Regions from separate parts of the Marinomonas maritima genome, predicted to be linked through region 1. Evidence: predicted binding sites of a transcription regulator. Region 1 holds the regulator's gene; each other region holds the start of a gene.
What was found. Region 1 encodes PhoB, which activates phosphate uptake and scavenging genes when phosphate is short. Its sites were predicted from a motif close to TGTCATANNNNTGTCANA; they were not measured.
Positions count from the first base shown of each region.

Region 2: the regulator PhoB is predicted to act here: its motif matches at 4,465-4,482, upstream of M3I01_RS12135 (inorganic phosphate transporter).
Region 3: the regulator PhoB is predicted to act here: its motif matches at 2,185-2,202, upstream of M3I01_RS01195 (phosphatase PAP2 family protein).
Region 4: the regulator PhoB is predicted to act here: its motif matches at 2,708-2,725, upstream of M3I01_RS14730 (choice-of-anchor I family protein).

Region 1 is NZ_JAMZEG020000004.1:412,932-419,241, reverse strand. Features, by position in the region: gene M3I01_RS17090 (response regulator) at 1-529, shown strand, start outside; gene phoR (phosphate regulon sensor histidine kinase PhoR) at 582-1,925, opposite strand; gene phoB (phosphate regulon transcriptional regulator PhoB) at 1,922-2,617, opposite strand; gene ubiA (4-hydroxybenzoate octaprenyltransferase) at 2,702-3,556, opposite strand; gene M3I01_RS17070 (chorismate--pyruvate lyase family protein) at 3,553-4,113, opposite strand; gene M3I01_RS17065 (HDOD domain-containing protein) at 4,120-5,388, opposite strand; gene M3I01_RS17060 (amino acid ABC transporter ATP-binding protein) at 5,485-6,264, opposite strand; gene M3I01_RS17055 (amino acid ABC transporter permease) at 6,287-6,310, opposite strand, start outside.
Region 2 is NZ_JAMZEG020000003.1:11,619-17,928, forward strand. Features, by position in the region: gene M3I01_RS12115 (DNA topoisomerase III) at 1-145, shown strand, start outside; gene M3I01_RS12120 (LysE family translocator) at 182-802, opposite strand; gene M3I01_RS12125 (hypothetical protein) at 922-1,704, opposite strand; gene M3I01_RS12130 (hypothetical protein) at 1,791-2,492, opposite strand; gene M3I01_RS12135 (inorganic phosphate transporter) at 2,626-4,200, opposite strand; gene M3I01_RS12140 (L-serine ammonia-lyase) at 4,536-5,918, opposite strand; gene M3I01_RS12145 (hypothetical protein) at 6,255-6,310, shown strand, end outside.
Region 3 is NZ_JAMZEG020000001.1:225,588-231,897, forward strand. Features, by position in the region: gene M3I01_RS01185 (response regulator transcription factor) at 1-590, shown strand, start outside; gene M3I01_RS01190 (ATP-binding protein) at 583-1,956, shown strand; gene M3I01_RS01195 (phosphatase PAP2 family protein) at 2,263-3,126, shown strand; gene eptA (phosphoethanolamine transferase EptA) at 3,689-5,395, shown strand; gene M3I01_RS01205 (diacylglycerol kinase) at 5,428-5,820, shown strand; gene M3I01_RS01210 (response regulator transcription factor) at 6,038-6,310, shown strand, end outside.
Region 4 is NZ_JAMZEG020000003.1:514,441-520,750, reverse strand. Features, by position in the region: gene glsB (glutaminase B) at 1-812, opposite strand, end outside; gene M3I01_RS14730 (choice-of-anchor I family protein) at 976-2,658, opposite strand; gene nudC (NAD(+) diphosphatase) at 2,771-3,574, opposite strand; gene tdh (L-threonine 3-dehydrogenase) at 3,647-4,672, opposite strand; gene M3I01_RS14715 (glycine C-acetyltransferase) at 4,672-5,880, opposite strand; gene M3I01_RS14710 (polysaccharide deacetylase family protein) at 6,087-6,310, shown strand, end outside.

The DNA.
Region 1 (6,310 bases):
TTATCTGGGTAAACCATTTTCGAGCGAGCAGTTAGTTAATAAAGTGATATCTGCTGCGAAAAAGCACAACCTTGATGGTAAATTGTCTTCACAAAAACCACGTGATTCTAATGCCCCTGGTGGCGTTAGCTCTGCATCATTGGATGTATTGATGGGGGCTGGAAAATCCGCGCCAGTGCAAGCGACGAAGTTTATAAACCCTGATGCTCCTGTCGCGTCGGTGAAAGATGTCAAAATCCCTACATTGGTACGATTTGAAGCCAAGCAGTTCCGTTGTATGATTGTCCAGTTTAGTAAGACCGAAGCGACCATGTTCATTAAAAGCGACGATGTGGTGCCACAGGTGCTGGGGCAAGCGGTATTAGATTTGGAATTTGGCGGAAAGATAAATAGGCTTAACTACTACATACAATCGGTTGCCACGACAGAGAAAAAACACGATTCCACGTTTTTGACTGTGATATTGAGTTTGATCGATCAAGACAGTGAGAAAGAAGCGTTTATAAAGCAGTTATTTGACAGTTTATAACCCCACCCTAACCCTTGTATCTCTCCCCTTAATAAGGGGAGGGGGTCATATTTTATTCTTGAGCATTTGAAGGTATTTCATTGTGGGATGTGATGGCGGGAATATTGTCCGTGCGTGTTCTACTGGCGGGAAAATGACAGGAAAAAGTGCTTCCTTGACCGGGCTCACTGCGTATTTGCAGTTTGGCGTCATGGTGTAATAAAACATGTTTTACGATTGCCAATCCAAGACCCGTGCCGCCTGTCTTTGATCCTCGACCCTTATCCACTCTGAAAAAACGCTCTGTTAAGCGTGGAATGTATCTTGGATCGATACCTAGTCCAGAATCTTTGACTGAAAAAACGCCGTTGAATTCACTCGATTCCCACTTAATCGTGATATCGCCGCCATCCGGTGAATATTTAATGGCATTGACGATAAGGTTCGAGAAGGCACTGTATAGCTCTTTATAGGAGCCGTACAGACGGGCTTCCTCAGGGATATTGACTATCAGCGTATGCTTTGCGTTCAAGATGGCTTCTGTGGCGTTGGTAACGGACTGTACTAAGTCTGAGACCCTGTGCCACTGGTTTTCTTCGCGCTTGTCGTCGCTTTCTAAACGAGACAACAGTAAGAGATCTTCAATCAGTTGCTCCATCCGTTCAGATTGCTCAGACATATTCACAATGCCTTTCTGCATGCTTTTCGGCAGACTGTCTTTAAACATGTCGAGCGTTTCTAAATAGCCTTTTATGACGGTGAGTGGCGTTTTTAATTCATGGGAGGCGTTGGCAACAAAGTCTTTGCGCATTTGTTCCAGTAAATGTAAGCGGGTCACGTCACGTACAAAAATCAGGTGATCGTTCTTATCGTACAAAGTGGTTTGAATTTCCAAATAGACGCCGTCTTTCGCTGGAGATTTGATAATCAAGGGTTCGCCAAATCGCTTTTGGCTGAAATAACGGAAAAACTCAGGACTACGGACAATATTAGTGATTACTTGGCCGCGATCTACTGGGCGCATCAGGCCAAGAAAGTGTGCTGCAGAGTTATTCCACCACTCTAAATTGCCTTGGTTGTCGGCCATGATAACGCCTTCTTTTAAGGCGGTTGTGGAGCTTTCTATTCGCGTTAGTGCTTGGCGCATACGGCGCTTGGACTTGCGCTGTTTTTTATGCAAACGATATACGGCATCAAAGACTTCGCCCCAAATGCCGCTGGCTTCTGGTGGCGCTGCGCGACCAGAATGGCGTAACCAATAATGAAATTGATACAGTTGATACAGCTGCCAGTATAAAGACCCCAATACGTACAGCAGTAAAACACCTAACAATTGCCCAATAATAAGGCCTATCACAACACAAGCCGCGAGACCTGCTAACCAAGTAATAATGGTGTTTCGCCAAATCGTTTTCATAGGGGCCTTTTTGCTGAGAAGCGGTAGCCAGTACCTCGTACTGTTTGTATCAAGGAATCGTGAGTGCTACCAATGGCTTTTCGTAAGCGACGTATATGAACATCAACCGTACGCTCTTCAACGTAGACATTGCCACCCCATACTTGATCCAACAGCTGAGCTCTTGAATAAGCACGTTCTTGGTGGGTCATCAAAAATTTTAATAAGCGATACTCTGTTGGCCCCATTTCTAATGGGCGAGTACCAATAGTGACTCGTTGGCTGATCGGATCAAGGATCAAGCCTTCTATTTCGATAGGCTCATCAACGCCTTGAGGTGTCGCTCGTCGTAATACAGCCTTGAGTCGCGCAACCAGCTCACGTGGTGAGAAAGGTTTGGTGATGTAGTCATCAGCACCTACTTCTAGACCTTGGATTTTATTGTCTTCTTCACTTTTTGCGGTCAGCATAATGACTGGAATTTCAGCGGTTGTGCTGTCTTTTTTGAGTCGGCGAGTCAGTTCAATACCGCTACCACCAGGCATCATCCAATCGACCAAAATAAGATCTGGTCGATGATCGACAATGATTTCATGGGCTTGCTGAATGTTTTCAGCTTCTAAATATTCGTAGCCCGCCATTTCGAGTGCTATAGCGATCATTTCGCGTATAGACGACTCGTCATCAATAATTAATACTTTTTTACCGGTCACAGGATTTATCCTCATCTCAGGAACGGTTTCATTAAAGCGGCCTAATGTGACAGTTTGGTTAAAATGTCACAACTTTGCCATATATTACAAAAAATAGTTTACTGTTAGGCCGATGAAAACACAGAAGCCAACGCGATTATTGTCTAAAAAAGAGCGAAAACAGGCTTGTCTATCGCGATTTTTTGCTTGTTTAAACTGCAAATAAAAGAGTACTACACAAACTAGCAAAGACACAAAATAGGGCCAACTCAGTCCTGCGAGTAAGCCAATCCATGTTAATAAGGACAGGGTTAACCCTTGCAAACAAAGAATGACGAACAAGTCGTATTCTGCAAATAATATAGCAGTAGATTTCACGCCAATTTTGAGGTCATCTGGACGATCAGTTATTGCATAATACGTATCGTATGCAATCGTCCAAAAGCAGTTTGCTACGAATAACATCCATAATTCTGGGTTGGTTAAATCACCGCCTTGCGCACTGTATGCCATAGGGATAGCCCAAGAAAAAGCCAATCCAAGAAAAAGTTGTGGCAGATGAGTGTATCGCTTCATAAAAGGGTACAGAGCAGCCAGCCCTAAGCCGACGAATGACAGCAATATGGTCTGTAAATCGGTAAACAGTACCAAAATAAAACTCAGTACGCAGAGTGCGGAAAAGAGTAAAAGGGCTTCTTTTTCTGACACACGACCAGAGGGTAAAGGCCGATTCTTTGTGCGATCAACGCTTCCATCGACTTTTCTATCGGCGTAATCATTGATTACACAACCCGCTGAACGCATGCTAAAAACGCCCAATATAAAAATGATGAGCAGATGCCACTCAGGCATGCCATCAGCGGCAAGCCATAATGCCCACAACGTCGGCCACATTAATAAAAATGAACCAATAGGGCGGTTAAATCTCGTTAATTCTGCGTAATTTTTTAGTTTACTCATAAAAATCCAAACAGCGGTTTTAGGTGGTTAATATCATCGAAGAAGGCTTCGTTCACTAATATGCCGGGTCCAAACTGATGAAATACAGAGCGTCTTGCCCATAAAGCACTTTGTTGATTGGGAAACATGCTTTTTGGCAATTGCGTTATTTCAATGCCGCTTCGAGTCAATGCTCGATGTTGAAAAAGATAGCCGCCTAAGGGCTTGTCTTTTAGATGCTTTACTTGACGCCAATGGCCTCGTAGAGATTTGGCTGGGATAATTGAGCGAGCATATATGACGGCCTTACCATCCACCTTAAGCAGTACGGTGCGAATTCGAGCCGCCTCCCTTGGGCGTAACTTGAGACACTTTCGCTCTCGAGCTGTTGGTGCCCCCCAAGCGTCCTCTATGACGTGAACCGTTAATGTGCCGAGGCTTTGTAGTTTTGCGGTCAAAGAATCGTGAGTGACCAACCAAGGCCAGAGTGTTTTAGGCACTTTAACTTTATTGATCCGATGAACAGGTGCCCATCGATAATCAAATTGCTGGGCGGCAGAGGGGTTCATTAATGTCATAAGAGGTTAAGCATTCATTTTATTAATCAAAGCGACCATTTTATGCAGCTCTGTAGATTTTTGATAAACCGCATCACGGCACGCTTCGGCCTCTTCTAGTGTCAGGCCTATTTCCTGCAGAACGGATGGCTCAATGATCCCTTCATTGCGTAACTGGAATGAGACATACAGCAGTTTTGCTAAAATGGCATGTTCGCCGTAATAGTGTGGTTTTTTGCTGTATCGGATGGCGGTCCAAATATTGTCAGGCAAGCTCCAGTAACGCAATAACCAAGAACCTAATTGTTCTTTGGTAAAGTGCAGTATCTGCATTTCAATCAGCTCAGAAGGCAAATGCGCGTTCGCTTCTTGATACCGAGACAGGATAGAAAAATGTGGTGGTAGAATAGTGCTTATGGCCAAATAACCAAAATTATGTAGCAACCCCGCAAGGTAGGCGTGACCGATTTTTGGGCGACTTTTGTTTGGCATGGCTTTGACCAAGGACTCCACAAGCACGGCATTAGAGACAGAGTCGAGCCAAAAGTCTTCGTAGTGACGTGGACCGTCTTCGGGCGCTTGAAATGCATTTCCCATCGAAAGCCCAAGCGCTAGATTCATTACCATATCAAAGCCTAGGACTCGAATAATAGCGTCCTCTACTGATTCTATGTCGCCTGGAGCACCATAATAGGGTGATGACGCCCAACTGACGACTTGTGCCGCTAGGCTTGGGTCAAGAGCGATGACCTCACATAGTTCATTGGTTCCCGCCTTTGTGTCAGATGATAAGCGAATAATTCTATGTGAAGACGCCGGTAAAGGAGGGATTTCTAATGTTTCTTCTAACCGCTGTTTAAGCCTAATAGATTGAAAGCGTCCGAGTGCTTGAAGAATCTGTTCCTCATCGTCTTCATGATTGTCTACGGGGCGTTTTATTAGTTGCGTACTAATGGAAATGTTTTCGAAGCGGTTTAATGGGCCAGAGAACATACTCTCTAATTCTGCCGATGTCGTATCGCGATAGAACCCATTCACTTTTGTTCGAATTGACACAGAAGCTTCTTTGAGAATATTGGCTTCTAATATAGTCGTTATACTGTTGGGTTTGATGAGAGGGTCGCCCGAACTGTGATAGTTGGTAACGGGCTCAAAACGCCGCTTAGTTATTCGTGATACCGCAGCAATATCGAGCATATTGCTATCAGGAAAAATAACCTGCAATCGACCTGTGTGATCAGCTAAATGCACAACCCGTAATTTTTTGTTTGGCTGAAGGTCTCGAGACGGTTCCATTCAATTCCTTGTAAAACAATGGTTAAGCTGCAGAAATAAAAAAGCCCCTAACAGGGGCTTTTGTCAATATAACAGATTTTAAAACCAAGTAACTATTTAGTGATTTAGAATTTGGCTTAAAAACATTTGTGTGCGGTCATGTTGCGGGTTATCAAAGAATTGATGTGGCTCATTTGCCTCAACAATTTCCCCTGCGTCCATGAAGACAACACGGTCGGCAACGGTTTTCGCAAAGCCCATTTCATGTGTTACACATATCATGGTCATGCCTTCTTCCGCTAACTGAACCATAACATCCAGTACTTCTTTGATCATTTCTGGATCAAGTGCTGACGTAGGTTCATCAAACAACATGATGCGAGGCTGCATACAAAGACCGCGAGCAATCGCCACACGCTGTTGTTGACCACCAGATAACTGACCAGGATATTTCAATGCTTGGTTGGCGATTTTGACGCGTTCCAAGTAATGCATCGCCATTTCTTCAGCTTCTTTTTTAGGTGTTTTACGAACCCAAATTGGTGCTAGCGTTAGGTTTTCCAGAATCGACAAGTGTGGAAATAGGTTGAAATGCTGAAAAACCATGCCCACATCCTTACGGATTGCTTCAATGTTTTTCAGATTGTTGTTCATTTCAACACCATCAACCAGAATCGAACCTTTTTGGTGCTCTTCTAAACGGTTGACGCAACGTATCATTGTCGACTTACCAGAACCAGAAGGGCCACAAACAACAATGCGCTCGCCTTTTTTGATGCTGAAGTTGATGTTCTTTAGTACGTGAAAATCACCGTACCATTTATTAACATCGTTAAACTCGATGATTGCTTCTTCGCCCTGCTCAAGTTGGGCACGAGCCATATTTGTATCTGTCATTATAAAGACCTCAAATTCTTAACTAATTTCGCTTGTGCCCAGTTTC
Region 2 (6,310 bases), on a different contig from region 1:
AGCATTACAAAACCTACCATCACCGAAAAATCCGTTTACCAAACGAAAAAGCTCAACCAGTAAAAAATCAACAGGTACGCGCAAAGCTACCAATGCAAAATCCACAACCTCAAACGCAAGAAGACGCCCAAAAGCGTCTTCTTGATAAAAGTAGTCTTCTCAATAAAGCTTAATCAACGCATTAACCAACGGCTAGCCAAACGCCAACACCAATCATTAATGAGCCCGCAATACGATTCATAATTCTTACATTACCACTTTGCATTAGAATCGATTTAAGTGTTCTGCCACCCGCCGCATAAATAAGTAAGCACGTCAGCTCAAGCGTTAGAATAATCGTAATCAGCACAGCTAACTGACTTGTAAGAGGCTGACTGGCATCTAAAAAAGGCGGTAATAACGCAACAAAAAATGCCCAGCCTTTAGGGTTTGCTATTGCAGTTACAAAGCCTTGCGATATTAGGTCAATTCGTGAGGCGGGTTTGGTGTCATTAGCATCCGCTTTAATGGCCATTTTACCTTTAGATAACCACATTTGAAGACCAACAAAAGCAAGATAAGCACCTCCGATGTATTTCAGTACGATAAATACATTAGGATAATTCAATAATAATGCCGCCACTCCAATCGCTGACAAAATAGCCACGGTTGCAACACCTACAAGCTCACCTAGCATCATCCAAAGCGCACGTTTTACACCAATTGTCATACCCAATGTCATCGCCAATGTCATGCACATACCTGGAGTAATAGACACAAAAAAGAACGTCGGTATAAATGCAGAAAGAAGTGCGAGATTCACAAAGAAATCCTTACTAAAATGAGGTTAAATTGGAAAGAAAACGGTGTAATCTGTGGGAGCTAGCAAGAGCCAGACTCTTATTAAAATAGCAAAATCATCATGGTAGAAGCTGAATATAATTAAAAGCGTTTTTTTGTCTGAAACGTAGAATCTTCTATAAATTTACTCCATTCATCATCTAACTCCTCTTCGCCTTCACTTTCCATGCTTTTACTCATTTCTTCTTCGGCTTTTTGTAAAGCAAGATCGTCTTGAATTTCTTGAAGCAGATCTTTGATTTTAAGAATGACTGGTTGAGCCTCAAGCGATTCTTTGATCGGTGCTAATTGAGATAAAGCCTCTTTATACATATCAACAGCCGTCTCCATTTGACCACTCAAAAATGCCTTACGAGCAAGATATGAATGATAATCCGCATTAATTTTATAATGATAAAAGTTTAATAATTTGCCATATCGATGAGCAATATCCGAATTGATAGACTTTTCTTTTTGAGACAACACTAAAAACGATTTAAAAGATTCAAACAAGCGCTTTACTTCAAGTATCAGAAGCTCATCATTCATCGGCTTAGCGCGCCTTTTCTGCTTACTCGCTTGAAACTCAGACATTTCTTCCGCTAAATGACCACGACGACGAGTCAGTGTGGCATCCGGCTGAAGCTCCAATAACTGATCGTATATGATAATCATGCGAGAGAATAACCACAACCTCATGTCTTTGGGCTGATATTGAGGTGGCATATCATCGAGATACCGACGTACTTGACGCAATTGATTATTAAGCAATGCTACTTTACGCAATTTCTCCAATCGTGCCTGCTCTTTTAACTGAAGAAAAATTGCAAAGGCAATAAATCCACCGATCACGAGCAAAAGTACAGTAATGGTTACAGCTGTCATATGATACGTAGTTTACCTTAGTAAGGTTTATAGCAGGACAACATCCTATTCTGCTTCTAAAGGTTAATGCAATAAAACTCGCCAACTTACTTCAACTCAGATTCCGTTTTATCTCTTTTTGAAAATAAAACCTTTTCAACATCCTGTATCATGTTTTGTAGGCGCACTATCTCTCTTTTCGAGCTACTCACGGAACGGTTCTTTTCTATTGAGGACAAAGCAATTCGATATTTTTCTAATGCCAGCCCTTTTTTATCATTTTCTAAATCCAGTCCAGCCTGTTTTACCAGTAAATCACGATAAGCTAATGCATGAGCATATCTAACTAAAACAATATGGTGCTTTACTATCACTCGACTGACGACACGATTTTCTGGAATATTCCTCATTTCTCTAAGAATGTACTGAAGCGCATCACAAACTTGATCAAATTGCTCTTGGCTCCCTACACGATCCCTAGTCACTTGTTGTCGTCCTGACTTTAATTCAGTCAAACAATCTACTAAAAAACCCTGTTTTGACACAAACTTTGACTGATAATTAGCATTTTTTAGCTGTCCAATCACATAAAGTAAATATTCCAAGAAAAAAACGTTGGTCTCTTTCGTTAGATAGCGATCGGATATCATCTCTAAAGAGTAAAGCAATCGTTCACTTCGACTCGATAAACGAGAAAGTAGTCTTTCCCTTAGCGCTTTTCGATGTTTTTTCCATCGGAAAAAAGCAGGAAGCAAGCAGCACAAAACCAATAAAACAACTAAAGCTAAAACAAACATATTTGATTTCACTACTTAACAACCGTCTAACACTGACTTTCTTTAAAAACAAATAAGTAACATACTTTTATATAACACTGACGACGCTATGAATACAAAAAAAGACCAGAGAATCTGATCTTTTTTTGTATATCGCTTAACTTATTTATCGAGCGATCGAAAATCCAAGTAACATATAAAAAATCATAGCGGCCAGTAAAGCGGAAGCAGGAACAGTAATTACCCACGCTGCTGCAATACGTAATAGAGCAGAACGTTTAACTAATTCTTTCTTCGTGGCTTTCTTCAACCCTTTACGCTCTGAAGAAGAAATAGGTGAAGACGATTGCGCTGCTTTCAACTCTTTCAAAATGCTGCGCTTCTCTTCTACATCGGCTAACTTGAACCTTTTAACAAACTCTTGAGTCTGCTGTCCATTAAGACCCGCTGACTCAGAATGAGAAGTAATCGCTGCCAACTTCTTCTCGTAAGACAGTTTTAAATACTCACGTAAAAAGCCTACGCCAAAAATACCACCAACAGCAATATGCGTAGAACTCACAGGTAAACCAAGCTGAGACGCAATAATAACGGTAATAGCGGCGGCCATGGCAACACAAAATGCTCGAGTTTTGTCTAACTCTGTAATTTCAGACCCGACCGTCTTAATCAGCTTAGGGCCAAACAAAGCAAGACCGACTGCAATACCCAACCCCCCCACTACCATGATCCAAAGAGGGATAGACGCCTTACTAGACACAGCCCCTGTCATCAAAGCGTCGTTAATCGCTGCAAGAGGTCCGATGGCATTGGCCACATCATTCGCACCATGCGCAAAACTTAACAACGCCGCAGACACAATAAGAGGAAGGGTGAACAAACTATTCACCGCATCTTTGTTATTTTCCAACGACGACGCGGCTTTTTCTACCATAGGTCGAACAATGAAATAAACAGTCAATGCAATCGCAAGCGCAATAAGACCCGCAGTAACAAAATCTAATTGCCAAATTTTCTTCAAACCTTTCAGAATCAGGTAAGTAGAAAACGCCCAAACCATGAATGCAACAAGCAAAGGAACAACTTTCTTGGCCGATTCAATCATGTCACTTTTGTAGGTAACTGAACGTTTGATGTACATCAAAAACAAAGCCGCAATGACGCCACCCAACACAGGCGAGATAACCCAACTTGCAACAATAGCAATCAATTTATCCCAGTTCGCAATATCCAAACCACCCGCAGCAATACCAGCACCTAAAACACCACCAACAATAGAGTGTGTTGTCGAAACCGGTGCGCCGAGATATGTGGCTAAATTAAGCCAAATTGCACCCGCAAGTAAAGCCGCCATCATGACCCATATAAAGGTTTCAGTATCGCCTATTGAGTTCGGGTTTATAATACCGTTCTTAATGGTTCCAACAACCGTACCACCAGCAATCAAAGCACCAGCCGCTTCAAAAATAGCTGCAATTAAAATTGCACCTGTCATAGACAACGCTTTAGACCCTACCGCTGGCCCCACATTATTGGCGACATCATTGGCACCAATATTTACCGCCATGTAAGCGCCTATTGCCGCTGCTATGGCTAAAATGGACAGATTAGAAACCCCCACACCATTAGATGATGCATAAAAACCGGCGGCTAACACAAACGCTAAAGCGATTAATACACGAACAAACTCATGTCCACTCAATAAAGTGGATTCTTCTTTCGGGCTATTTGTAAGATCCATACGGGCTCTTCTTTCTATAATTAATCTATACCAAACCGTTGTTAGTTAAGGGGACTCGACATTAACAACGCCATGCTGATCCTAGCATCTCAAATTAATTCGGCTCTCAATTCATCCCGTTACATTTTGATAAAATGTAAATTTCGCGTCATTCTACACTGCGAGTCTTTAGATAAAAACCCCTAAAATCATTGATAGCGACGACTCAAAAAAGAACAAAAAAAGTGCCTTAACAAGGCACTGAATAGAAATATACTACAGAAATATGACGGTTTTGTTACAGTTTAAATATCCAAACAACACACTATTAACATAGAGCAATAAATACAGAATAATTAACACTCAATCACATTAACCGCTAGTCCACCGCGCGATGTTTCTTTGTATTTATCATTCATATCTCGTCCTGTATCGCGCATAGTACGAATCACCTTATCTAGAGAAACGTAGTGCGTTCCATCTCCCCGAAGCGCCATACTGGCAGAGTTAATGGCTTTCATGGACCCCATGGCATTACGTTCAATACAAGGTACCTGCACTAACCCTCCAATAGGGTCACACGTTAATCCTAAATTATGCTCCATACCAATTTCTGCGGCATTTTCTATTTGCTCAGGAGAGCCCCCTGTAGCGGCTGCCAAACCAGCCGCCGCCATAGCGCAAGCCGATCCGACCTCCCCCTGACAACCAACTTCAGCACCAGAAATAGAGGCATTCTCTTTAAACAAAAATCCAATAGCCGCGGCCGTAAGGAAGAAATCAATAATTCCCTCTTCGCTAGAACGAGGACAAAACTCCCAGTAATAATGTAAAACTGCAGGAATAATACCTGCTGCGCCATTTGTGGGAGCGGTTACCACTCGACCACCGGCGGCATTTTCTTCATTTACCGCCAAAGCATAAAGATTCACCCAGTCCATTGCTCCTAGTGACGGTGTAATCATATCCATACGCGTTTTACTGGTTAAATCCCTATACAAACTTGCTGCTCTTCGCTTTACCTTCAGACCACCAGGTAAAATACCTTCATTGCGAATTCCTTGCTGTACACAGGCTTTCATTGCAGACCAGATTGAAAGAATTCCCTGTTTAATCTCTTCCTCTGTTCTCCAATATTTTTCATTTTCCATCATAATCTGCGCAATGCTCTTGTCTTGTGTTCGGCAAAGCTGAATGAGCGTTTCGGCATCATGAAAAACATGAGGGAGTTCAGTAGTATCTTCAACTAACGCCACATTCCCATGTTCATCTTCTTGGACAATAAAACCACCACCAACAGAATAAAATGTCGCTTGATGAATAGCTTGACCGTCAACATCAAAAGCCACTAGAACCATACCATTCGCATGAAAATCCAAGCGATCAATACGGTGATAAATAATGTCTGTGGCAACATCAATATTGATAGTTTGTTGAGCTAATAGATTCAGCTGCGACAGACTCTCTATTTGCTTAACGCGCTCACTCACACCGCTTGGATCAATGGACTCTGGCAGTTCATCTTCAAGCCCCATTAATACAGCCGTTCCAGTGCCATGGCCTTTGCCTGTGGCACCAAGCGAACCATATAGATCCACTTTTAAGCGAGTTACTTTCGATAATAAATGTCGATCTTGTAATTGGTGAGCAAATTGATTTGCTGCCACCATAGGGCCAACAGTATGAGAACTTGACGGTCCAATGCCCACTTTAAACAGATCAAATAAACTGATTGCCATAACCTTTTCCTCTGTCATCAGGCTTTCACCCGTACGACGATCAAAATACAAAAATACGATAGTACTAACAAACGAAATTATCACTTAAGAGATAAAGTTTCCAATCGGAAACAAGTATTTTTCATAATATTGAAGCATTAATACAAAATTAGGCAGCTTTATGGCGCGATAAGATAAATACACAAGCAACGTAAGAATCAAATAGAAACTTAAAATGACTAAAATCAGACATCCACAAAGGCTTCGCAACTAAACTTCTGCATCTCTTTTTAAAGAATAAAAATAGCCTATCTTTAAAGCTTAGCCTATTACCGTTGTCAGCTGAGGAGCGTCACTATGAAAAATTACACTTATCTATTTAGCGTGACCGCTGCATTACTTTTATTAAGCTT
Region 3 (6,310 bases), on a different contig from region 1:
TTCCTCAGCTTATTATCCTCGATTTAATGTTACCTAATGTCGATGGTTTAACCGTTTGTAGAAAGCTACAAGCCTGGTACCAAGGTGCGTTATTAATATTGACAGCCAGTGGTGATGATATGGATCAGGTCGCTGCGTTAGAGATGGGGGCGGATGACTTTGTTAATAAACCCATTCATCCTCGCGTGCTGTTGGCAAGGGTTCGAGTTTTGTTGCGTCGCTATGAAGAGAGTTCAGACACTTCAGACCAACTTGTTACTCAAGTTCGTGATCAACTGACTTTTGGTCGTCTTAAAATCAATTTCGGTCGTAGGCAAGTGGAATTGGCGGGCGAGTCAATCAAATTAACGGAAACCGAGTTTGAGTTATTGTGGCTGCTTGCTAACAATCCTGAACAGCCAGTGTCACGAGATGACATAAGTCAGTCGTTACGTGGAATTGAATATGATGGGTTGGACCGTTCTATTGATAACAAAATTGTGTCACTAAGAAAAAAACTGGGTGATGTGAATGGATTACCCCGTAGGATAATTACCGTGCGCGGTAAAGGTTATCTTTTTATTACTGATCAGTGGCAGACTAATGATTAAAGACGACAATTCAATGCAGAGTAGTGACAGTGTCACACCATCAAAAACAGTTAAGCTAGTACCAACGCAATCACATTTTTTTGGTAAGCCCTTGCTTAAACAGTTTATTAGTATGTATTTGGCATTAATTGTTCTGTTTTTCGTTTGTACTGAAGGTAACGAAATGCTGTTTAATAGCCTCTATCATGAGGAAATCCTCGAAGATCAAATTCATGACTATGAATCAGTGGTTGGCCTCATTAAAGCGCTATACCCAACTCAGACCAGAGAGCAATTGGACATGTTGTTAGAGCGCCTCAATGCGACGTCCAATCTCCCAGTAAAAGTCGTTCCTTTTGATCAGTTAACACTGTCTGAAAAATATCTCAATGACATCGAGCAAGGGCTGCCTGTTTGGCCTTTTTTCCCTTTAGATGTTCACTTTCAGCTTATTGCGCCTAATATGGTCGTTGAAATTGGCCCAATGGGAGAGATTGAAACCGCTACGCCCTTAAGCATGGCTTTCAAATACTTTCCGTTATTTGCTTTTGTGGGGTTTGCCATATTTTGGGTATTAGGTTTGCAATATCGATTAGTCAAGCTTGAGCGTACGGCGAACACATTTAGTCAGGGAGAATTTAATGTTCGAGCGCCGGAGGGGATGTTAGCTCTGGGCAATCTAAGTAAGACATTTAATGTGATGGCAGAACGATTAAAGCGATTATTTGAAAGTCAAAAGAATCTAATAAATGCGGTTTCACATGAATTACGCTCTCCTATTGGTCGTCTTAGATTTCAATTAGAAATGATTGCGGATACATCCGATGAAAACTTGAGAAACCTATATTTATTGGGCATGAATGCTGACATAGATGATATGGACCAAATGGTTCATGAGTTGCTGAGTTATACGAAACTGGAGAACGCGGAGCCACTTCTTAAGCTCGAAAAGGTCGATATTTCAAACTGGCTATTGAAACAGCAAGATTATCTCGTAACAGAAATTAATACAGAAATACGTTTAAGCTTGCCGACTAAGGGAGTGTTGATGGCAATGGAGCCTCAGCTGATGTCTCGGTTATTACGTAATCTAGTGAGTAACGCTGATAAATACACTAAAACCACCATCGTGATTGGTGCCAGTATAGACAATCTGCAATATAAACTATGGGTTGATGATGATGGCCCTGGTATACCTGAAGGGCATGGCGTGCATTTGTTTGAACCTTTTACTCGACTGGACGTGAGCCGTAATAAAGAGACGGGAGGGTATGGCTTAGGTTTGGCTATTGTTGCGCAGATAGCTCGTCAGCACAGTGGCAAGGTGAGTATTCATCGTAGTGATTATGGTGGTGCCAGAATGTTAGTAACTTGGCCAGTAGTTTAGATTTTGGTCGCTGTTGATGTGGGTTATTAGGGATTTTATCAACATCAAACGGCGTTTATTTTTTCTACTTTAAGTGCATTTCTATAAGGCTTGACGGCCGCTTCTATTGTTCCTTTCAACTTGAAAAAATCGTCCTAAATTGTTCTCCAACCTTTGATGGAACCTATCAGGAGAAGGCTTTCGGCTATCGTTTTCCCCGTACATAACGCTGACAGTGCCCCACAATAAAAGGACATTCATACGACATCACTAAGGCAGTGAATCAGACATATTTCTTCTTCAATTTAATAAATGCAGAGAAGATATATGTCAGCCTGTTATAAGAATGTTAATCAGCTATTCCTCATTGCGGTAAGTCGTACTCGTGAAATATCATTGGCTGTTTTGCAATGCCTGAAAAAGCTTACTGTAAGCACTAGTATTCTTGGTTGTTTAGTCCTTTCATCTAATAATACTCTGGCGTATGAGGTTCTTCCGTTTAAAGATAAAGTATTAAATGACTATACTAATTTTTATAGGCTTGATCATCTTACTCGAATAGCGGGAGTTGGTGCACTGGCTGGAATCACAGCGAATACTAATCTTGATCAGGAAATTCATGACTGGTATCAAGAAGACGTTCGTTCTGAGAGAACAGACAGTTTTTCTAAAACTGTTAAATATGCTGGTGAAGGTATGTACCTTCTGCCTTTATCAATTCTTGCTAGCCAATTAATAAACTTTGATTCTAACTCTCAAATTGGTGGTTGGGGATCTGACGTCGCGAGGGCGTATACCTTGGGTTTACCACTTGTTTTGTCTACCCAGCATATCTCTGGCGCATCTAGACCGAAAGAAAGGGATGGATCAAATTGGCGACCGTTTAATGACAGCAATGGCGTGAGTGGACATGCGTTTGTTGGAGCTGTGCCATTTTTAGCAGTAGCAAGGAATACAGATAATGTTTATATGAAGTATTTTGCTTATTTTGCATCAGGTCTCACCGCGTGGTCTCGGGTTAATGACGAAGCGCACTATGCTTCTCAGTCACTTCTAGGTTGGTATTTTGCCTATGAAGTAATGGATGCGATACATGAGACGAACTCGACCAATAACGAAAAATCTTATTATTCTATTCTGCCTATTATGAGTGATGATAGTGTGGGAGTCAGTGTCAGTTTTGTATGGTAATACAGGCTTTTTTGGCACAATAAAAGGTCTTTATTGTCTGAGCTCAGATTCTCATCACAATACTCACATGAAAAAAATAGGGTAAGTCAGCCTCGTTTCCTAAGGACTGTCACTGGGGCTTTCTCTGTAGACGCTATTTAACTAGTCGAGCCTGAATAATAGTTTTTCAGGTAAAAAGCGTCATGTATGTTTTTGTCCTCTCCGCCAAAAGCCATTTAAGGTTTTTTTTGTCACAGTAATGCCGACTTTAGCACCAAATCCATAGTATCTAATTTTCGATATCAGCTCATACAGGCTTTGTCGTCGGTTTGTCTTAAAAGGCAGTTTGAGCATTTATATCACTTGACCCCTTTTGCGGGACAACCTTTTTCGATGAGGGCTCATAAAACGTCCTCATTCTGCAAACTTGTCGGCCTTATTGCGTACTCATAGCAAGATTCAGATATTAACTGTCTAAAGTAATGACGACATAGCGATGACAATAAAAGGACATTCATACGACAGAACCAAGGCGATAAATCAGACATATTTCTACTCACTAAAATCAATTCAGAGAAGAAATATGTTAAGCAGTTATAAATATGTCACTCAGCTATTTTACCTTGTGGCCAATTTCATACGAACGTTGTTCTTAGCCGGATTAAAATTACCGACAAAAATCACCTTAAGCACCAGCGCCTTTAGCTTTTTTTTAGCGTTAACGTTGGTGTTGTTTTATAACCTGTCACTGTGGGATAACGTACTCAGCCTGCCTTACCCGTTTTCATTATGGAATGTTGGTTTTTATCTGTCATTTTTTGTTTTTTTAGTGACAGTGATTAACATCCTGTTAGTCGCTACCGCGTTTCGTTATCTGCAAAAACCGCTTGTTATTCTTGTTTTAATGCTGGCGGCTGGTGCCAGTTATTTTATGGATACTTACGGCATAATGATTGATCGGGATATGGTGCAAAATACACTGGAAACCGATATGACTGAAGCGACTGAGCTGTTGTCAGTGAAGCTTATTGCTTATATCGTTTTTTTAGGAATCGTGCCGTCCATCATAGTGTGGCAAATTAAAATTAAGCAAAACTCGTTGCCAAGAGAGTTGGTGAGTAGGCTCATCAACGTTGTCGTTAGTGTATTGATTATTAGTATTATTGCTGCCATTTTTTATCAAGACTATGCTTCTTTTTTTCGCAATAACCGCTATGTTCGGCATTTGGTGAATCCAGTTAATTTTATTTATGCGACGGCCAGTTATACCTCCCGAACGCTGAGTGCAGAAAACATTCCGTTACAAGCCATTGCTTTGGATGCTAAAAAATCCACCATAGCATCGGCTAATGGTCACCCTAATTTAACCGTCTTAGTGGTAGGTGAAGCCGCCCGAGCGGCGAATTTTTCACTCAATGGCTATGAGCGAAAAACGAACCCCAACCTAGAAAAACAAAATATAGTTAATTTTTCCAATGCATCTTCTTGTGGCACCGCCACGGCGGTCTCTGTGCCATGTATGTTTTCTCAATTTGAGCGCTCAGATTATAGTCATGCAAAATCAAAAGAGTTTGAAGGCTTACTAGATGTACTGGCACGGGTTGGAGTTTCTGTTTTATGGCGAGAGAATAATTCAGGCTGTAAAGGAACATGTGATCGAGTTCCGACGGATCAGCTAAGCAATATGAAGGATGAACATCTGTGTAACAGCAAAGAGTGCTTTGATGAAATTTTGCTGCATAAACTAGATGAAAAGATCGAAGGTCTTGATAAAGATGTCTTCATTGTATTGCACCAAAAAGGTAGTCACGGCCCCGCTTATTATCAACGTTACCCACAGAGTTTTGAGCAATTCACTCCTGTGTGTGAAACCAACCAGCTACAAAACTGTACACAGCAAGAGATTATAAATGCCTATGACAATACGCTCTTATATACCGATCATTTTCTAAATGAAGTCATTGAGTTTTTGACTCGTCAGTCAGCGTCCTACAACACCTCAATGATATACCTCTCTGACCATGGTGAATCGCTAGGTGAAAACAACATCTATTTACACGGTGCTCCCTATTTCATTGCCCCTAAAGAGCAAACGCACATTCCATTTTTAATGTGGTTTTCTGATGAATACCAAGCGGCTAATCAGGTGGATGTTTCATGCTTACAGGCAAAAAGCCAGCAGCCGGTTTCTCAGGACTATTTGTTTCACTCTATTTTGGGTCTGAGCAACATAACGACAAATTCATACAAAGAAGAGTTTGATGTCTTTAATTCATGTCGTAAAAACTAAATCATAGTTATTAACATAAAGAGGATGCAGAGATGAAAAGCAATGTTCTTAAGCCTAATGGGGTTGGTATAGGTCGAATTATTAAGGCTGGACGATGTTCTATGCAAGGTTTTGGAGCGGTATATCGATATGAATCTGCTTTTCGGCAGGAGCTCCTACTGGCTGTTGTTATGTTTCCGATTAGCTTTTTTGTCACAACTGATCTTATCCAACTGATCTTGCTTAATGGCGCTATGCTGATAGTGCTTTTGGTTGAAATAATTAACTCGGCGGTGGAAGCGGTTGTCGATCGGATCGGTTTAGAGCGCCATGAATTATCGGGAAGAGCGAAGGATTTAGGTTCTGCGGCTGTTTTTCTTTCGTTGGTGTTGTATAGCCTGATCTGGTTCAGCGTTATTTATAAAAACTTTGTCGCGGGAGGATAATCGACCAATCGTGAATTAGCAGACAGAAGTTCAAAGAAATCGGGTGTGTTTAATGGCCCGGTTTTTTTGTTTTTGTACGTATTCTCCGGTTAAAGAACAGGTTAAAGTGGCACACTGTATTGAACCTTAAAAAGGCAAGAGGTCTCGAAGGTATGCTGCTTCTTATAGTAGACGATCAATTCCCCTTTCATATTAAACGAATAAAAAGAGTGAGAGTATGACAGTGTCGCCTTCTCTATTACGTGTTTTGCTGGTGGATGATCACACCCTTGTTCTAGATGGTTTGCAAGCTCGCTTAGAGCTTGAGGCAAACATAGAGATCATAGGCACAGCGTCCAATGGCTTAGAGGCCTTGGAGAAAGCCAAAGCGCTAAAGCCAGATTTGGTGGTGATGGATGTATCTATGCCAGTATTGAATGGATTAGAAGCCACTAAACGCTTTAAGGCGGAGCAACCAAACGTCAAAATCCTGATGCTCAGTATGCATCAT
Region 4 (6,310 bases), on a different contig from region 1:
CAGATAGAAAATCGATTTGGTACTATGGCTATAATGCCACCGCCAACGCCACTCTTTCCCGGCAAACCCACACGATAGGCAAAATTTCCTGCTTCGTCATAGAGCCCGCTGGTGGCGAGTAAACCATTGACTTGAGTGGTTTCACGGCGAGTGAGTACTTGTTCACCAGAATGGTGTGAGTAGCCCTTATTGGCTAAAAAGCTAAAGGCTTTCGCAAGATCAATGCAGTTCATGCGCATGGCGCAGTTATCAAAGTAGTTGTGCAATACTGCTTCTACATCGTTTTCGAAATTACCGAATGCTTGCATCAAATACGCCATAGACGCGTTGCGTGCGCGAAACTCGTACTCTGAGTTGGAAACGACTTTATCGGAACGTAATTTAGAATTTCCTGCTAGGCGGCGAATAAATTCTCGCATAGCGTAATGTGGAGATGCAAAGCGTGAATGGTTCATATCGCTGACGACAAGTGCGCCCGCATTAATGAAGGGGTTACGTGGAATGCCCTTCTCATACTCTAACTGCACCAGTGAGTTGAAGGGATTGCCAGATGGCTCTCTACCGACTCTCTCCCACATATCTTCACCATAATGTTTCATGGCAAGGGTTAAGCTAAAGATTTTTGAGATACTTTGAATGGAGAAGTTCTTCTTGGCTTGACCTGTGTGGTAAAGCTTTCCGTCATTACTGTAGATGGCAATGCCGAATTGATTGGGGTCAATGTTTGCAAGCGCCGGTATGTAGTCGGCGACTTTCCCTAAGCCAATTAATGGTCTCACTTTTTTTTCAATTGAGCGAAGTAATTCTTCCACGTTGTTCCCAGTGTCATTTTAGGGGGGTGAATAAGCGATGAAAGCGAATTCAATTTGCTGGCTAGTATAGAGACAGTAAGATGAAATCCCTAGTAGAATTTCGGCTTATATTAAACGTAAAACGCCCCCAAAAAGGGGGCTGAAATACTGAGTTCAAGATTTTTTATTTACTGGGTGAAATGCCATAAACGGAGGTGGTTCCGCTTACTTCATTGCCAACAATCAATAATGCCTGCCCGCTTGGGCTGTCTTCTTTTGAAACAAAAGCCATGCCTTCAGGCCCAAGGTCGCCTGCTGCAGAGGTATCTACTTTGGCGTCGAAATCTCGGCTGGTTAAATACTGAATAAACTGACTTTTCTTGGGTACGGTAATGTCATACACCATGATACCGCCCACGCGTTCAAGGCCGATAAAAGCGTAAGTGCGACCGTCGATTTGACCTACGGTTAAGGCTTCAGGCTCTGGTCCTTTGTCATCACTGCGTGCATCTGTTTTGTTTGAGTCGTTTGAAGCATTGAAGCCTTTTTCGCCCAATGCTTTTGCGGTAATGCGTTCGAAATCACTGCCACTATCAAATACTTGCTCGCCAGTGTCGCCGCTCCAAATGGAAAAAGAACGCGCACCGTAGCCATACAGTTGTGTGTAGGTACAGTTATTCGGTGTGCCTTTTGTGAGTTTGCAATCTTGCGCGCCTAGCGTACTGGTAAATTTCATGCGACCAAGGTTTTTCGGATCGTCTAGTTTGCCTTCGATCTCGTGTTTTAGCGGACTGGTTAGGGCGAGACGGCTGTTTAGCTCGTCGGCTAGCTCTTTCACACGGTATTCCTCGCTGAAGCCTTTGTAGTCTCTTGAATCGCCTTCGTTTGCTGTTACTAAGTAGGTTTTACCTGATACGGTGTAAGAGGCGATGGTGTCAGGTTGGTATAGCCCTAATACTGGCCAGTTTTGCAGTTGAATGGTTTTATCCTTGTCGCTGACGTCTAGTTCGTTGCCCGTTTGGTTATAGTCTTTTGTGCCTAATGCCCAAATAGTGGATACCGACTTTTTCATCAGATCGATTTTGGCGATACCGTTGTTTTCTTGCAATGACACAAAGGCATAGCGGTTGTCTTTAGAAACCGTGACATATTCTGGCTCTAAGTCTTGAGCAACACTGGCATTAGGGCCGAAAATACGCAGTCCGTCAGGTCGTTCTGACGCGCGAGAACCGCCGTTGTTGAAATCACGAAACGTCACTTGAGTGACATCGCTTTGCGTTAATGTCGTGATGTCATTGGGTAAGGTAATGATGCTTACGCTGCCTTCTGGGTCGACGGTGTATTCATCATTAGGCTCGCCTTCGTTGGCAACAATCACCTGTTTGCCATCGTGCGAGAAGGTCACCATGTCTGGTAGTGCGCCGACTTTTACGGCAGTGATAAAGGCATGGTCATTGATGTTATAAAAAGCGATATAGCCCATGTATTGTTTTGGCTTGGCTTCAATGGCAGCGGCCATGATGCCGCTATGGACACTAACGCTATTGGCAGCGCCAAGGGATAAACCGGTTAACGCGGCCACGTCTGCACTGACATCAAGCGTTTTGATTTTGTATGGTGCAGTGGGATTGCTCATGGACAGCACATCGACTTTGCCCGAATTGGCGTTTATTACAAAGGTTTCTTGCGTTTTAGCATCGTATGCCACTATTTCTGCCGCGCTGCCATCAAAAATGCCTGACTCATAACGACCGAGGAAACTTAATTCGATGGAAGTCGTGGCGCCAGCTTGTTCATTATTAGACGTGGCGCAGCCACCAAGTAATGCCACGGTGGCACATAAAGGTAACGCAATGGGTAAACGCATGGTTTTTCTCCGGAGGGATAAAATGAGTGCGGCTACAGTAACGGCTAATTATGACAATAATATGGCAAGCAGCGGTAAGTATTTACTTACTTACTGCTGCTTTATTTATGAACTATTTTTTATTGTTAATATGCGCAATATGATGCGTGATTAGTTGTCCTGAAATGGTCGCGCTGTTGGGTATGTGAGGTAAGTTGTCGATGTGGTACCAATCTGCCTCATCAATTTCTCCTGGCGCGGGAGTGATTTCACCAGCAACGTAATCCGCAAAAAAGCCGACCATAAGTTGATGAGGAAAAGACCAAGGTTGACTGTCTACATAGCGAATGTTGGTGATTTCAAGTCCTACTTCTTCGCGCACTTCACGTGCCACAGCTTGCTCTAATGTTTCACCCGCTTCGACAAACCCCGCAATATTACTGAATTTACCTTTGGGTGCGTGCAGTCCACGGGCCAGTAAAATATGGTCGTCTTTACAGATTGATACAATGATGCAAGGCGAAATTCGTGGGTAATGACGCAAATTGCACGTCGGGCAAATCTTAGTGTGTTCCGCTATGTGTTTTTCTTGCATGGGTGTTCCGCATCGTCCACAAAATTGATGGTCTCTGTCCCACGTTGATAATTGATGAGCGCGACTTAATAGAAGGTAATGGTCCTGATCTTGTAAGAAGAGCAGTTCTCTTAGGCCTATTTCCGAAAAGCCTTTTGGTACGGATTCAAAACGGCAAACAAAGACATCTTGGCCCTGCCACTGTCCACAGTAAATGGCGCTCATTTTCGAGTTTGGCTGAAAGTGTGTGAAAGGTATTAAAAAAAGATTGTCTTGTTCAACCAGTACTTGATTACGATGTAGCAACACATAGAGTGCGTCTTGATGGGGGAGCGGGTGTGTTTGAGTACCAATTTCTAACATGTTCTTGCTCTGTTTGCGTCTAAAAGAATTACGCTAACGCGATCATCTTCTAGGCGCAATAACCTAGCGGATTTAATTCCAATCCAAGATCACTTTGCCAGATTGGCCTGACGCCATAGTCTCAAAGCCTTTTTGGAATTCGTCCACATTAAAGCGGTGCGTAATAATGGGGCTGATGTCTAAACCAGATTGCAACATAGCGACCATTTTGTACCAAGTTTCGTACATTTCACGTCCATAGATACCTTTAATGATCAGGCCTTTAAAAATGACTTGGTTCCAATCTATGAGCGTGTCTTTTGCTGGAATGCCGAGCATGGCAATTTTTCCGCCATGATTCATATTTTCTAACATAGAGCGAAATGCTTGATCATTGCCGGACATTTCCAATCCAACATCAAAGCCTTCGTGCATTCCTATTTCATTCATGACGTCTTTCAAAGATTCTTTGCTAACGTTTACCGTTCGAGTGGCGCCCATTTTTTTCGCAAGCTCTAGGCGAAAATCATTTACATCGGTAATCACCACATTGCGAGCACCAACATGCTTTGCAATGGCGGCGGCCATGGCGCCAATGGGGCCTGCGCCGGTGATTAAGACATCTTCACCGATCAAATCAAAAGATAGGGCGGTATGAGTCGCATTTCCAAACGGGTCGAAGATTGCCGCCATTTCATCACTGATGTTGTCAGGAATTTTGTAGGCATTGCTGGCGGGAATGACTAAATATTCGGCAAACGCGCCAGTACGGTTCACGCCAACGCCCAATGTTTTACGGCAAAGGTGGCGACGTCCTGCACGACAGTTTCGACAGTGGCCACAGGTAATATGGCCTTCGCCTGAGACGCGATCGCCGATTTTGAACCCTGATACTTCTGGGCCAATCTCGGTGATTTCACCAACAAACTCATGACCGACGGTCATGGGTACAGGGATGGTATTTTGTGCCCAGTCGTCCCAATGATAAATATGCATGTCTGTTCCGCAAATAGCGGTTTTGCGTATTTTGATAACAACATCATTGTGGCCGCATTCTGGTTGGGCTACTTCTGTCATCCAAATGCCTTTTTCGGCATGAAGCTTAGCAAGCGTTTTCATTATTTTATTCCTTCAATAATACCCATTTTGCGACCGACTTTCGCAAAAGCAGTAATGGCTTGATCGAGTTGTTCCGTTGTTAGTGAAGCTGACATTTGTGTTCGAATTCTAGCTTTTCCCATCGGCACAACGGGATAAGCAAATCCGGTGACAAAAATCTCTTCTATATATAGCGCATTTGCCATCTCTTGAGCGAGTGTTGCGTCTCCTAATATAACGGGAATGATTGGGTGGTCACCAGGTACTAGGTTAAAGCCTAAGTCACTCATCTTGGTACGAAAATATTGGCTGTTGTTTTTTAGCTGCTGACGAGCTGCATCCCCTTTTTGAAGTGATTCAAGAATTTTTATGCTGGTGGCGGTAATAACAGGCGCCAAGGAATTAGAAAACAAATAGGGGCGAGAGCGTTGACGCAACCAATCAACGATGTTTTTAGAGGCACTGGTATAGCCCCCTGATGCGCCCCCAAGGGCTTTTCCTAATGTACCAGTAATAATGTCGATTCGGCCTAGTACGCCACAATATTCATGGCTTCCACGGCCATTCTCACCTAAGAAACCAACTGCGTGGGAGTCATCTACCATGACCAGCGCATCGTATTTGTCCGCAAGGTCGCAGATGGATTTTAGATCCGCAATAATGCCGTCCATGGAAAAAACACCATCAGTGACGATGAGCTTGGTTTTAGCCCCCTCTTTGTCGGCCTGTTGAAGATTTGCCTCGAGCTCTTTCATGTCATTGTTAGCATAGCGATAGCGCTTTGCTTTGCATAAGCGAATACCGTCAATGATGCTGGCGTGGTTCAGTGCGTCACTGATAATCGCATCTTCTTTTCCTAGGAGTGTTTCAAACAGTCCGGTATTGGCATCAAAGCAAGATGAGTACAGGATGGTGTCTTCCATCTGTAGGAAGTTACTGAGGCTTTTTTCCAGCTCGGTGTGAATACTTTGAGTGCCGCAAATAAAACGGACAGAGGCCATACCATAGCCATAATCGTCTAGTGCTTTATGTGCCGCTGTTGTTACTTCGCTGTCATTCGCTAGCCCAAGATAATTGTTTGCACATAAGTTGATTAACGGGCGATTGTCTGCTGTCGTAATTTGACTGGCTTGAGGTGTAATAAGAGGGCGCTCTTGTTTGTAGAGGCCTTGTTGTTTAAGCGTTTGTAGTTGTGTGTCGAGTTGCGTGTGAAATTCAGCTCTGCTCATGCGGTTATTCCTGATTTACCTATTCTTAATGTTGATAATGAGTGATATGTGTTCAATGAGTGTAGGGCTGAGGCTTGAATAAAAGTAGATGCAGTGGCGTAGCAATATGGCCATAACAGTTTGTGTCTATCGTTGGTTGCTGCACTGGTCATCCTGTCTATTCGTCGCGTAGAATGAGGACAAGTATTAACCAATAAGGAAAAGGCATGTTGTCAAAGTTTCACTACGGCATCTTGTTTGGTGCAATGAGCGCCAGTCTGGCGGTTCAAGCTCAGGATTATTTACCTGTTCTTCAGTATCACCATGTTAGTGTCAGTTCACCTAAATCGACTTCTGTTACGCCAGAGCAATTTACTGAGCACATGGACTATTTGAAAAACGCTGGTTTTCAGGTGGTTGATCTGCGTTCTGCATTGGATGATTTAAAAGC